DNA from 3 places in the Kitasatospora sp. NPDC048722 genome. Region 2 is predicted to be linked to each of the others. Evidence: riboswitches for the same ligand, from Rfam matches in the RefSeq annotation. Region 2 holds a riboswitch; each other region holds the start of a gene.
What was found. Region 2 has a riboswitch for cyclic di-AMP ahead of AB0C76_RS22570 (transglycosylase family protein). Riboswitches for the same ligand answer to the same signal wherever they lie in the genome.
Positions count from the first base shown of each region.

Region 1 (2,844 bases), on a different contig from region 2:
TGTCGAGCATCCCGGGGAGGAGGACGACGGGGGTGCCGTCGCCCTTCCGGGTGTCGTCGAAGGCGATCCGGCCGCCGGGAACGTCGAGGTACTGGGTCTCCGGGGTGGTGGTGCCGTTCATGGTGGGCCTCCTCGGTCCGCTGCTGCGGTGGCATCGGCGGTGCTGCCGATAGCCATAAAGCTAAGGCTAATAGCCTTAGCCGTCAAGCTATCGGCACCCGGGGTCGAGGTCGCCCGCGCCGAGCGGCACCCCGCCCCCTCAGGTCCCTTCGACCTTGAACGGGTCGTGCTCGCTGAGCAGCTTCTCCAGCCTGGCCTGGTCCACCCGGGTGACGATCTCGTTCGTCTCCTGCCTGTCCCGGATGACCTTGGCGAGCGTGAAGGAGGAGGTGACGGTGTAGAGCAGGCCGATCCCGAGGAAGGCCCGGGTCCAGGCTCCGACCGGCAGGTAGGCGATCCCGATGGCGAGGGCGGTGCCCGACAGGGCGAAGGAGAGCACGGCCTGGAGGTGGTACGCGGCCGTGGTGCGTGACTGCATCGGTGCGTTCATGGCGCCAGGATGGCGGCGGTCCGGCCCGCCGCACATGAGTAGGAGTACTCAGGCGGGCCTGTCGAGGTCGTCGTCCGGTGACTCCCAATCACGTTAAGTAGTGTCAGGGGTGGGCAAGAGCCGCAAACCAGTCATAGGGAACAAGCCGCCCGCCCGGTTGTCGGCCGTCCCGGGCGGATGGCTTGGAATCAGGGCGTCCTAGGATTAACGTCTGATAACGCAGCGCGGTCGAAACGCCGTACCCAGACGGCACCGTGCGCCGTCGCCTAATCCCGCCGGCCGGCCTCCGGGCAGGTCAGGGAGCCGGGGAACCACGTTCCTTGGGGTGAATCGGCGGGGCCCCGGCCCGGCCGTAGGAGACCTTCCTGCTCCGAACCCGTCAGCTAACCCGGTAGGCGCGAAGGAAGGAAAGGAGCACGCCTCCGTGGCGTCGACGCACACCCCGGCACAGCCCGCCGGCCCTGCCGCCGGTACCCAGCTCCTCGAGCACCCCCGTCCGGCCGGGGACGAGTTCCCGGCCCCGGAGGCCGAGGCCAACCGCCACCGGATGCCGCGTCAGACCCGCGGAGCCTCCCCGCTGCTCGGCGTCACCGCCGTCGCCGCCACCCTGGGCGCCACCGGCTTCGCCTCCGCGACCCCGGCCGCCGCGCCCGCCATCGAGTCCCCGGACGAGGCCCCGGTCGCGCTCTCCGCCGACCCCGGCCTCGCGCTCGCCGCCCGCATCCAGCAGCAGGCCGACGGCCAGCGCACCGCCGCCGAGGAGAGCGCCCGCGTGCAGGCCGCGCAGGAGGCGCAGGCCAAGGCCGCCGCCAAGGAGGCCGAGGCGAAGAAGGCCTCCGACGACGCCGAGAAGGCCAAGGCCGCCGCCCTCACGCTGCCGGTGCGCGACTACAACCTGAGCGCCCACTACGGCCAGAGCGCCCGCTACTGGGCGCACCTGCACACCGGCCTGGACTTCGCCGCCGACACCGGCACCGCCGTGTTCGCGGTCGGCCAGGGCACGATCACCTCGGCCGGCTGGTCCGGCGCGTACGGCTACCGGATCGTCGAGACCCTGCCCGACGGCACCGAGATCTGGTACTGCCACCTCTCCTCGATCATCACGGGCAGCGGCAAGGTGACCTCGGGCCAGCAGATCGGCAAGGTCGGCGCCACCGGCAACGTCACCGGCCCGCACCTGCACCTGGAGGTCCGCCCGGGCGGCGGCGCCCCGGTCGACCCGGAGACCTGGCTCCAGCAGCGCGGCCTCAACCCCTAGCCTCCGCACGCGCGAACAGGAAGGCCCCGGCCGGCCGGGGCCTTCCGCATCAGCCCTCCTGCGGCGACTCAGGCGACTCAGGCGACTCCGACGACTCCGGCAGCTGCGCCAGGTACGCCTCGATCTCTCCCGACCCCGGCTCCGGCGCGAGCTCCGGGAACTCCTCGACCAGCATCCGCGGCAGCCCCGGCACCGTCCACTCGCCGTACAGCGCGAGTGCCACCTGCACCGCCGCCTCCTCGAACTGCCCGAAGTCCCCGGCCAGTTCGTCCGGCATCGGGCGCCCCAGCGCGTTCAGCTCGGCGAGGTTGCGGTAGCTTCGCCGCATCAGGCCCTGCTCCAGCAGCCGCCGCGCGCCGTCCGTGGCCATGCCGACCGAGAGAACCCGGCCCGGGCCCCAGCCCCGCTCGTCCGGCTCGTCCAGCCACCCGGCCTCGGCCAGCGCGGCGAACGCGTCCAGCCGTTCCTCCTCGCCCAGTTCGAGGAACCCGGCGAGCCAGTCCCGCACCGCCGCCCCGTCCGCGACGTCCACCCCGTGCGCGCGCAGCAGCACCGCGTACAGCCGGGGCCACGTCACCAGGTCGGCCCGGCGCAGCAGCCCGGCCGCGACCTCGCCCTGCCACTCGGCCTCGGCGTGCAGCCGCTCCTGCCGCTTGGCGTTGAGCCGCTTCGCCGCCCGCTGGTGGTCGACCAGGAGCCGGACGGCCTCGCCGTACGCGAACGGGTCCTCGTCGGGGGCGGGCTGGACGTACAGGTGGAGCCGCTCGTACAGCAGGTGTTCCACGGCGTCCGAGGTCAGTTCGGGCCAGCCGTCGCGCATCCTGCCCTCGCCCAGCTCCAGCAGTGCCAGCACCGTGCGCAGCGGCGCCTCGGCCACCGGGGTGCGGCCCTCCGCCGCCGCCCAGGCGAGCAGGTCGGCGGCCCTGGTGCGCGGGGCGAGTCGCAGGTCTTCGTCGTTCATAGCTCGAACGGTAACCGCTGGTCGGGGGGGGTAGGGTCGGCAGCCATGGTCCCCGTACGTCTCACCGGCCCCCGG
Region 1 covers NZ_JBEZGX010000044.1:22,000-24,843, reverse strand. The annotation lists gene AB0C76_RS28335 (alpha/beta hydrolase) at 1-121, opposite strand, end outside; gene AB0C76_RS28330 (YiaA/YiaB family inner membrane protein) at 260-550, opposite strand; cyclic di-AMP (ydaO/yuaA leader) riboswitch at 804-962, shown strand; gene AB0C76_RS28325 (M23 family metallopeptidase) at 975-1,808, shown strand; gene AB0C76_RS28320 (hypothetical protein) at 1,858-2,769, opposite strand; gene AB0C76_RS28315 (GNAT family protein) at 2,815-2,844, shown strand, end outside.
Region 1: another riboswitch for cyclic di-AMP. It lies ahead of AB0C76_RS28325 (M23 family metallopeptidase); the one in region 2 lies ahead of AB0C76_RS22570 (transglycosylase family protein).

Region 2 (2,844 bases):
TCGTTACGACCAGAGCCTAACCGCACGTGGTCCCGGGGCCACGCCGACCTCGGTACCGTCTCAGCGTGTGGCCGGGCTACTTACCGGTAGTTCACCTGGGCTCCCCGGGAAAAGGGACGGAAGCGGACGAAGGGGGCCGATCCGGGGTCGGCCCCCTCCGTGGCGTGTCGCACCGGTGCCGGCCGGCGTCAGCCGAGGTGCAGCACCTGGCCGGGCAGGATCAGGTTCGGGTCGCCGCCGACGGTGCCGCGGTTGCCGTCGTAGACGGACTGCCAGCCGCCGTGCACGCCCTGGGCGGACGCGATGCCCGACAGCGTGTCACCGGCGCGGACGGTGTAGTCGTGGCCGCCCTGCGGGGCGACGGCGGCGCGCGGGGCCTGCTGCTGCGGCTGGACGTACTGCTGCTGGACCTGCTGCTGGACCTGCTGCTGGGCGGCCTGCTGCTGGGCCTGGCCCGCGTACTGCTGGTAGACGCCCTGGTGGCTGGTCCAGTACCAGGTGCCGTTGTTCTGGTACCAGTACACCTTCGCGTCGGCGTCCCAGCCGGCCTTGCCGGAGAAGCCCGGGGCCTGCGGCTGCTGCTGGGCCTGCTGGGCGTGCTGCTGGTACTGCTGCTGAGCGGGCTTCTGGGCCGGCTTCGGCTGCGCCGGCTTCGCCGCGGGCTGCTGCTGCGCCGGCTGGGAGTGCTGCTGCGCGGCGGGCTTGGCGTCCGAGGTGTCGACGGCGGCGGGGGCGCCGCCCTTCGACAGGCCGGCCTTCTTCGAGCAGACCGGCCAGGCGCCCGGACCCTGCGAGGCCAGGACCTTCTCGGCGACCGCGATCTGCTGGCCCTTGGTGGCCTGGTTCGCCTGAGCCGCGTACGCGGTGCCGCCGAAGGCCTTCCAGGTGCTGGAGGTGAACTGCAGGCCGCCGTAGAAGCCGTTGCCGGTGTTGATGCCCCAGTCGCCGCCGCTCTCGCACTGGGCGACGGAGTCCCAGGCGGAGGCCGGGGCGGCGGAGGCACCGGTGGCGGTGAGGATCGGCATCGCGAGTCCGACGCCGGCCACTCCGGCGACGGCGATGGCCTTCTCGGTCTGGGTGCGACGGCGGTGACGACCGGTTCCAACGAACAGCATGAAGGGGTCCCTCTCCGCACGCCTGCGAGGTGAGCTGTCGGGTTCGGACCGGGAGGTGGCCCGGCCGCCGTCTGCGGAAACGATTCCGCTCGGGCGGCTTCACCCCAAGCCGTGGAGGAACGGCAACAAACCTGGTTCCCCCGCCCCTGCCCAGGGTTCTGGTCGGTTTCCCGTGGCGCGGCGGGCAGGACTCGGCGTTCCGCGCTCGGGGTCCGCAGCTGCGAACTCCAGGGAGAGTAGACAGATCCTCAGACCAATCACAAGCTCATATCGCCGACATCACACAGAAATTACGGCACGTGGCCGATCGCCTACCAACGGCGGCCGTTTGTCCGGATTGATGGGTGTTCATGCGGCCTAACCCTGCCGATTCGCGACGCACCGTCAGTGTGTCGGAGCGTCTGGAAGCGCGTGCGGCGAACGGCGCTCGGGACTGAATTCGACCGGAAGTTCGCGCAATCCGCGCATGATCAGGCCACCACGCCACCGCAGGTTCTCCGGGCTTTCCGCCAGGGCGATATCGGGCAGCCGGGACAGCAGCGTGGCCAGCGCCGACCGGCCTTCGAGCCTGGCCAGCGGGGCCCCGATGCAGTAGTGGATGCCGTGCCCGAAGCCCAGGTGCGGGTTGTCCGCCCGGGCCAGGTCCAGGGTGTTCTCGTCCGAGAACCTGGCCGGATCCCGGTCCGCCGCCGCCAGGACCACCAGCACCGGGTCGCCGACCGGGATGTCCACCCCGCCGATGCTCAGCGGGCGGGTCGCGAACCGCCACGTCGCCAGCTCCACCGGACCGTCGTAGCGCAGGAGTTCCTCGATCCCGGTCTCCAGCAGCGCCGTCTCGCCGCGCGCCACCGACTCCTGCAGCAGACGGCGCTGCTCCGGGTTGCGCAGCAGTGCGTACGTCCCGTTGCCGATCAGGTTGACGGTCGTCTCGAAGCCGGCGAACAGGAGGATGAACGCCATCGCGGCGGCCTCGTTCTCGGTGAGGTGCTCGCCGTGGTCGCTCGCCCGGATCAGTCCCGAGATCAGGTCGTCCCCGAGGTCCGCCCGCTTGCGGTGGATCAGCTCCAGCAGGTACGCCCGCATCCGCTTCACCGCCCGCCCCACGCCGCCGCGTTGGCCGCCCCCATGTCGGATCATCATGCCGGCCCAGTCGCGGAAGTCGTCCTGGTCCTCGGCCGGCACGCCGAGCATGTCGCAGATCGCGTAGATGGGGAGCGGGAACGCGAACTCGTGGATGAGGTCCGCCGAACCGCGCTGCGCGAAGCCGTCGATCAGACGGTCGGTGAGCTGCTGCACCCGCGGCTCGAACTCGGCCACCCGGCGCGGCGTGAACGCCTTCGACACCAGTCGGCGCAGCCGGGTGTGGTCCGGCGGGTCGATGTTCAGCAGGTGCGTCATCAGGTCCGCCTGCCGCTCCCCCGGGATCCCGACCCGGCCGGTGCGGTGCGCCTGCTCGCTGTGGTGCGCCGGGTTCTTCGACAGCCGGCCGTCCGCCAGCGCCTGCCGCGCGTCCGCGTACCGCGTCACCAGCCAGGCCTCCACCCCGCTCGGCAGCGTGGTGCGGTGCACGGGGGCGTGCTCGCGCAGCCACGCGTACGCCGGGTACGGGTCGGCGGCGAACTCCCACGTGAAGAGCGGCGGGCGGGCGGCGTCGGGCTGAACTGGCATGGGACGACCGTATCCGGTGGGTCGGGGGCACCCCGTCATCTACGGTGAGTAACCGGCTCGT
Region 2 covers NZ_JBEZGX010000030.1:92,025-94,868, reverse strand. The annotation lists gene AB0C76_RS22570 (transglycosylase family protein) at 189-1,115, opposite strand; cyclic di-AMP (ydaO/yuaA leader) riboswitch at 1,121-1,289, opposite strand; gene AB0C76_RS22565 (cytochrome P450) at 1,500-2,783, opposite strand.

Region 3 (2,844 bases), on a different contig from region 2:
ATGCCCGCTGGGCCGGGGTTTGACCACGCGAACGCTCCGAGGCGCGGAGCGGCGGGCGTGCGCGGGGAGGCGGCGCGGATCTCGGGTGCGGGGACGCCGAAGCCCCGGGGAGAGCGACCAGTCTCTCCCCGGGGCGGCGGGCGGGTGACAGCTGACAGATAACAGATGATGAAATCTGTTATCTGTCAGCTGTTCGCTGTCATCCGCGATCCGTCACCCGTCCCCGGCGGGAGGGTTCCGGAAGGATCCTCAGACGCGACCGGCGAAGTCCGGCGCCCAGTTGGCGATGGTCTGCAGGCGGACGCCCGAGCTCGGGTTGGCGGCCTCGACGTACTGGCCGCCGCCGATGTAGATCGCGACGTGGTAGACGCCGGAGTCCTGACCGTTGTTGGACCAGAAGAGCAGGTCGCCCGGCTGCAGGCTGTCCAGCGAGACGTGGGTGCTCGCGGCGGCCTGGTCGTTGGCGACGCGCGGGATCGAGATGCCCGCGGCGCGCAGCGCGGCCTGGGTCAGGCCCGAGCAGTCCCAACCGCCGTTGCCGGTGCCGCCGTAGACGTACGCCTGGCCGACCTGAGCCTTGGCGAAGTCGACCGCGGCGGCCATCGAGCCGGTGACGGCCGGGGCCGGGGTCTGCGCCTGGGCGGCGGGCTTCGAGGACGGCTTGGCGGCCGGGGTCTGGGCCTCGGCGGCCGGCTGGGCGTTCACGGCGTTCCCGGCGGAGGACTGGCCCGGCTTCTGCGAGCGGTTGAACCAGTTGAAGTCACCGGACTGGCCGGCCGGCGCCTGGGCGGAGTCGCCGAGGGACAGGTGCTGGCCCGGGTAGATGGTGTTCGGACCGTCGGTCAGGGTGCCGCGGTTCAGCTCGTACAGGCGCTGCCAGCCGCCCTTGACGTTGTGCCTGTCGGCGATCGTGGACAGCCAGTCGCCGGCCACGACGGTGTAGTCCGAGGCGTTGGTCTGGGCGCCGCCCTGGGCCCAGTCCTGGCGCTTCTGCGTCCAGGTGCCCTTGGCGGAGTCGGCGGCGGCCGGGGCCTGCGCCTGGTCCTGCGCCGGGGCGGCGGGCTTGGCGGCGGGCTTCGAGGACGGCTTGGCGGCCGGGGCGGCCTTCGCGGTGCTCGCACCTGCGGAGGTGTCGACGGCGGCCGGGGCGCCGCCCGCGGTCAGGCCGGCCTGGACGGAGCACACCGGCCAGGCGCCCGGGCCCTGCGAGGCGAGGACCTTCTCGGCGACGGCGATCTGCTGGTCCTTGGTGGCCTGGTTGGCCTGCGGGGCGTACGAGGTGCCGCCGAAGGCGGCCCAGGTGCTGGAGGTGAACTGCAGGCCGCCGTAGAAGCCGTTGCCGGTGTTGATGCTCCAGTCGCCGCCGCTCTCGCACTGGGCGACCTTGTCCCAGGTGGCGACGGAGGCGGCGGAGGCGGTGCCGGTGGTGAGGCAGGGGATGGTGAGGCCGACGCCCGCGACGCCGAGGGCGGCGATCACACGGCGGGTGCGGCTGGACAGGCGAGAGCCGTTGGTGGGCAGCATGAAGACGCGGTCCTCTCCCACGCCTGCGAGGTGAGCTGTCGGATTCGGGCCGGAGTTGCCCGGCCGCGCTGTGGCGCGGCTTCACCCCTAGCCCAGGACCGTTCCGTGGAGCGGTCCGGGGCGACTTACCTGTGGGTCCCCCGCTCCTGCCGTGGTGCGTTTTCGCGCTTCCAGCGCACCCGACGGCAGGACTCGGCGTTGCGGATGTGCTGGGTCCGTGTGGTCACGAACGGGGAGCACGTTAAGCAGACTTAAGTTCGAACTGCAAATACCTGTGATGCGCATCACGGATTATGGAAAGCCACCAAAACTTTCCTTCTTCAAGATCGAAAATGATCGTTTTCTCGCAATAAACCTGCGGATGTGCACAACTGGCAGGCTCTCAGGATTCGCATGACGGACAATCACCCGATCGCAAACAATCACAGAACGGACATCTCGCACATTCGGTCCTTAATTCCCTTACGCCGCAAGCCGAAAGGGCCCGGAACGCGGTCGTTCCGGGCCCTTTCGTACGTGCGGTCGGCGGCTACTCGCCGGCGGCCTCCCCGGTCGCCCCGGAGGCCGTCCCGCCGGCCGCGTGGGCCGCGCGGGAGCCTTCGGAGGCGGCCTCCGCCGCCTCGGCCTCGGCCTGCGCGGCGGCCAGGGCCTCCGCGGACGGCGCCGGCAGCGCGGCCAGGTACAGCGAGGCGATGAGCTGGCCGACCGTCTGGTAGGCGCCGAGCGGCGCGGCGGACGGGCAGCCGGTCTCCTCGGCGGCCGTGGCGAGCAGCTCGGAGTCCGCCTCCGGGCCGATCACCAGCGGGGCCAGTGCGGGGCGCTGCGAGCCGGTCTCCTTGAGGTGCGCGACGGCGGCGGCGACCGAGCCGGGCACGTCGAGCGCGGCGGCGACGACCGGGACGGCCAGGCGGGCGGCCAGCAGTACGCCGGTGATGCCGGCGGCGGCCGCGGCGTCCTCGCCGCCGACGGTGGTCAGCACGACGCCGTCCGCGGCGGTCGCGATGGCGAACAGACGGGCGCGGTCGGCGCGGGCCAGCCCGGCCTCGGACAGGCGTACGTGGACGGCCTCGGCCAGCAGCGGGTGCGGGCCCAGCACGTCGGTGACGTGGGCGCCGTACTCGGCGGCGAGCGCGTGGAGTTCGGGCAGGAAGTCGTGCGGGCCGGGCACCAGCGGTACCAGGATCGGCGCCGGCACGCCGGCCTCGGCGGCGGCCGCCAGCAGCTCGCCGATGCTGCGCTCGGTGCCGTCCGCGCCCTCGGTGCCGTCGCCGGGGAGGTAGCCCACCGCGGTCTGGACGCCGTTCTGTTCGCTGCGGACGA
Region 3 covers NZ_JBEZGX010000058.1:15,120-17,963, reverse strand. The annotation lists gene AB0C76_RS32410 (transglycosylase family protein) at 250-1,545, opposite strand; cyclic di-AMP (ydaO/yuaA leader) riboswitch at 1,532-1,691, opposite strand; gene AB0C76_RS32405 (hypothetical protein) at 2,054-2,844, opposite strand, start outside.
Region 3: another riboswitch for cyclic di-AMP. It lies ahead of AB0C76_RS32410 (transglycosylase family protein); the one in region 2 lies ahead of AB0C76_RS22570 (transglycosylase family protein).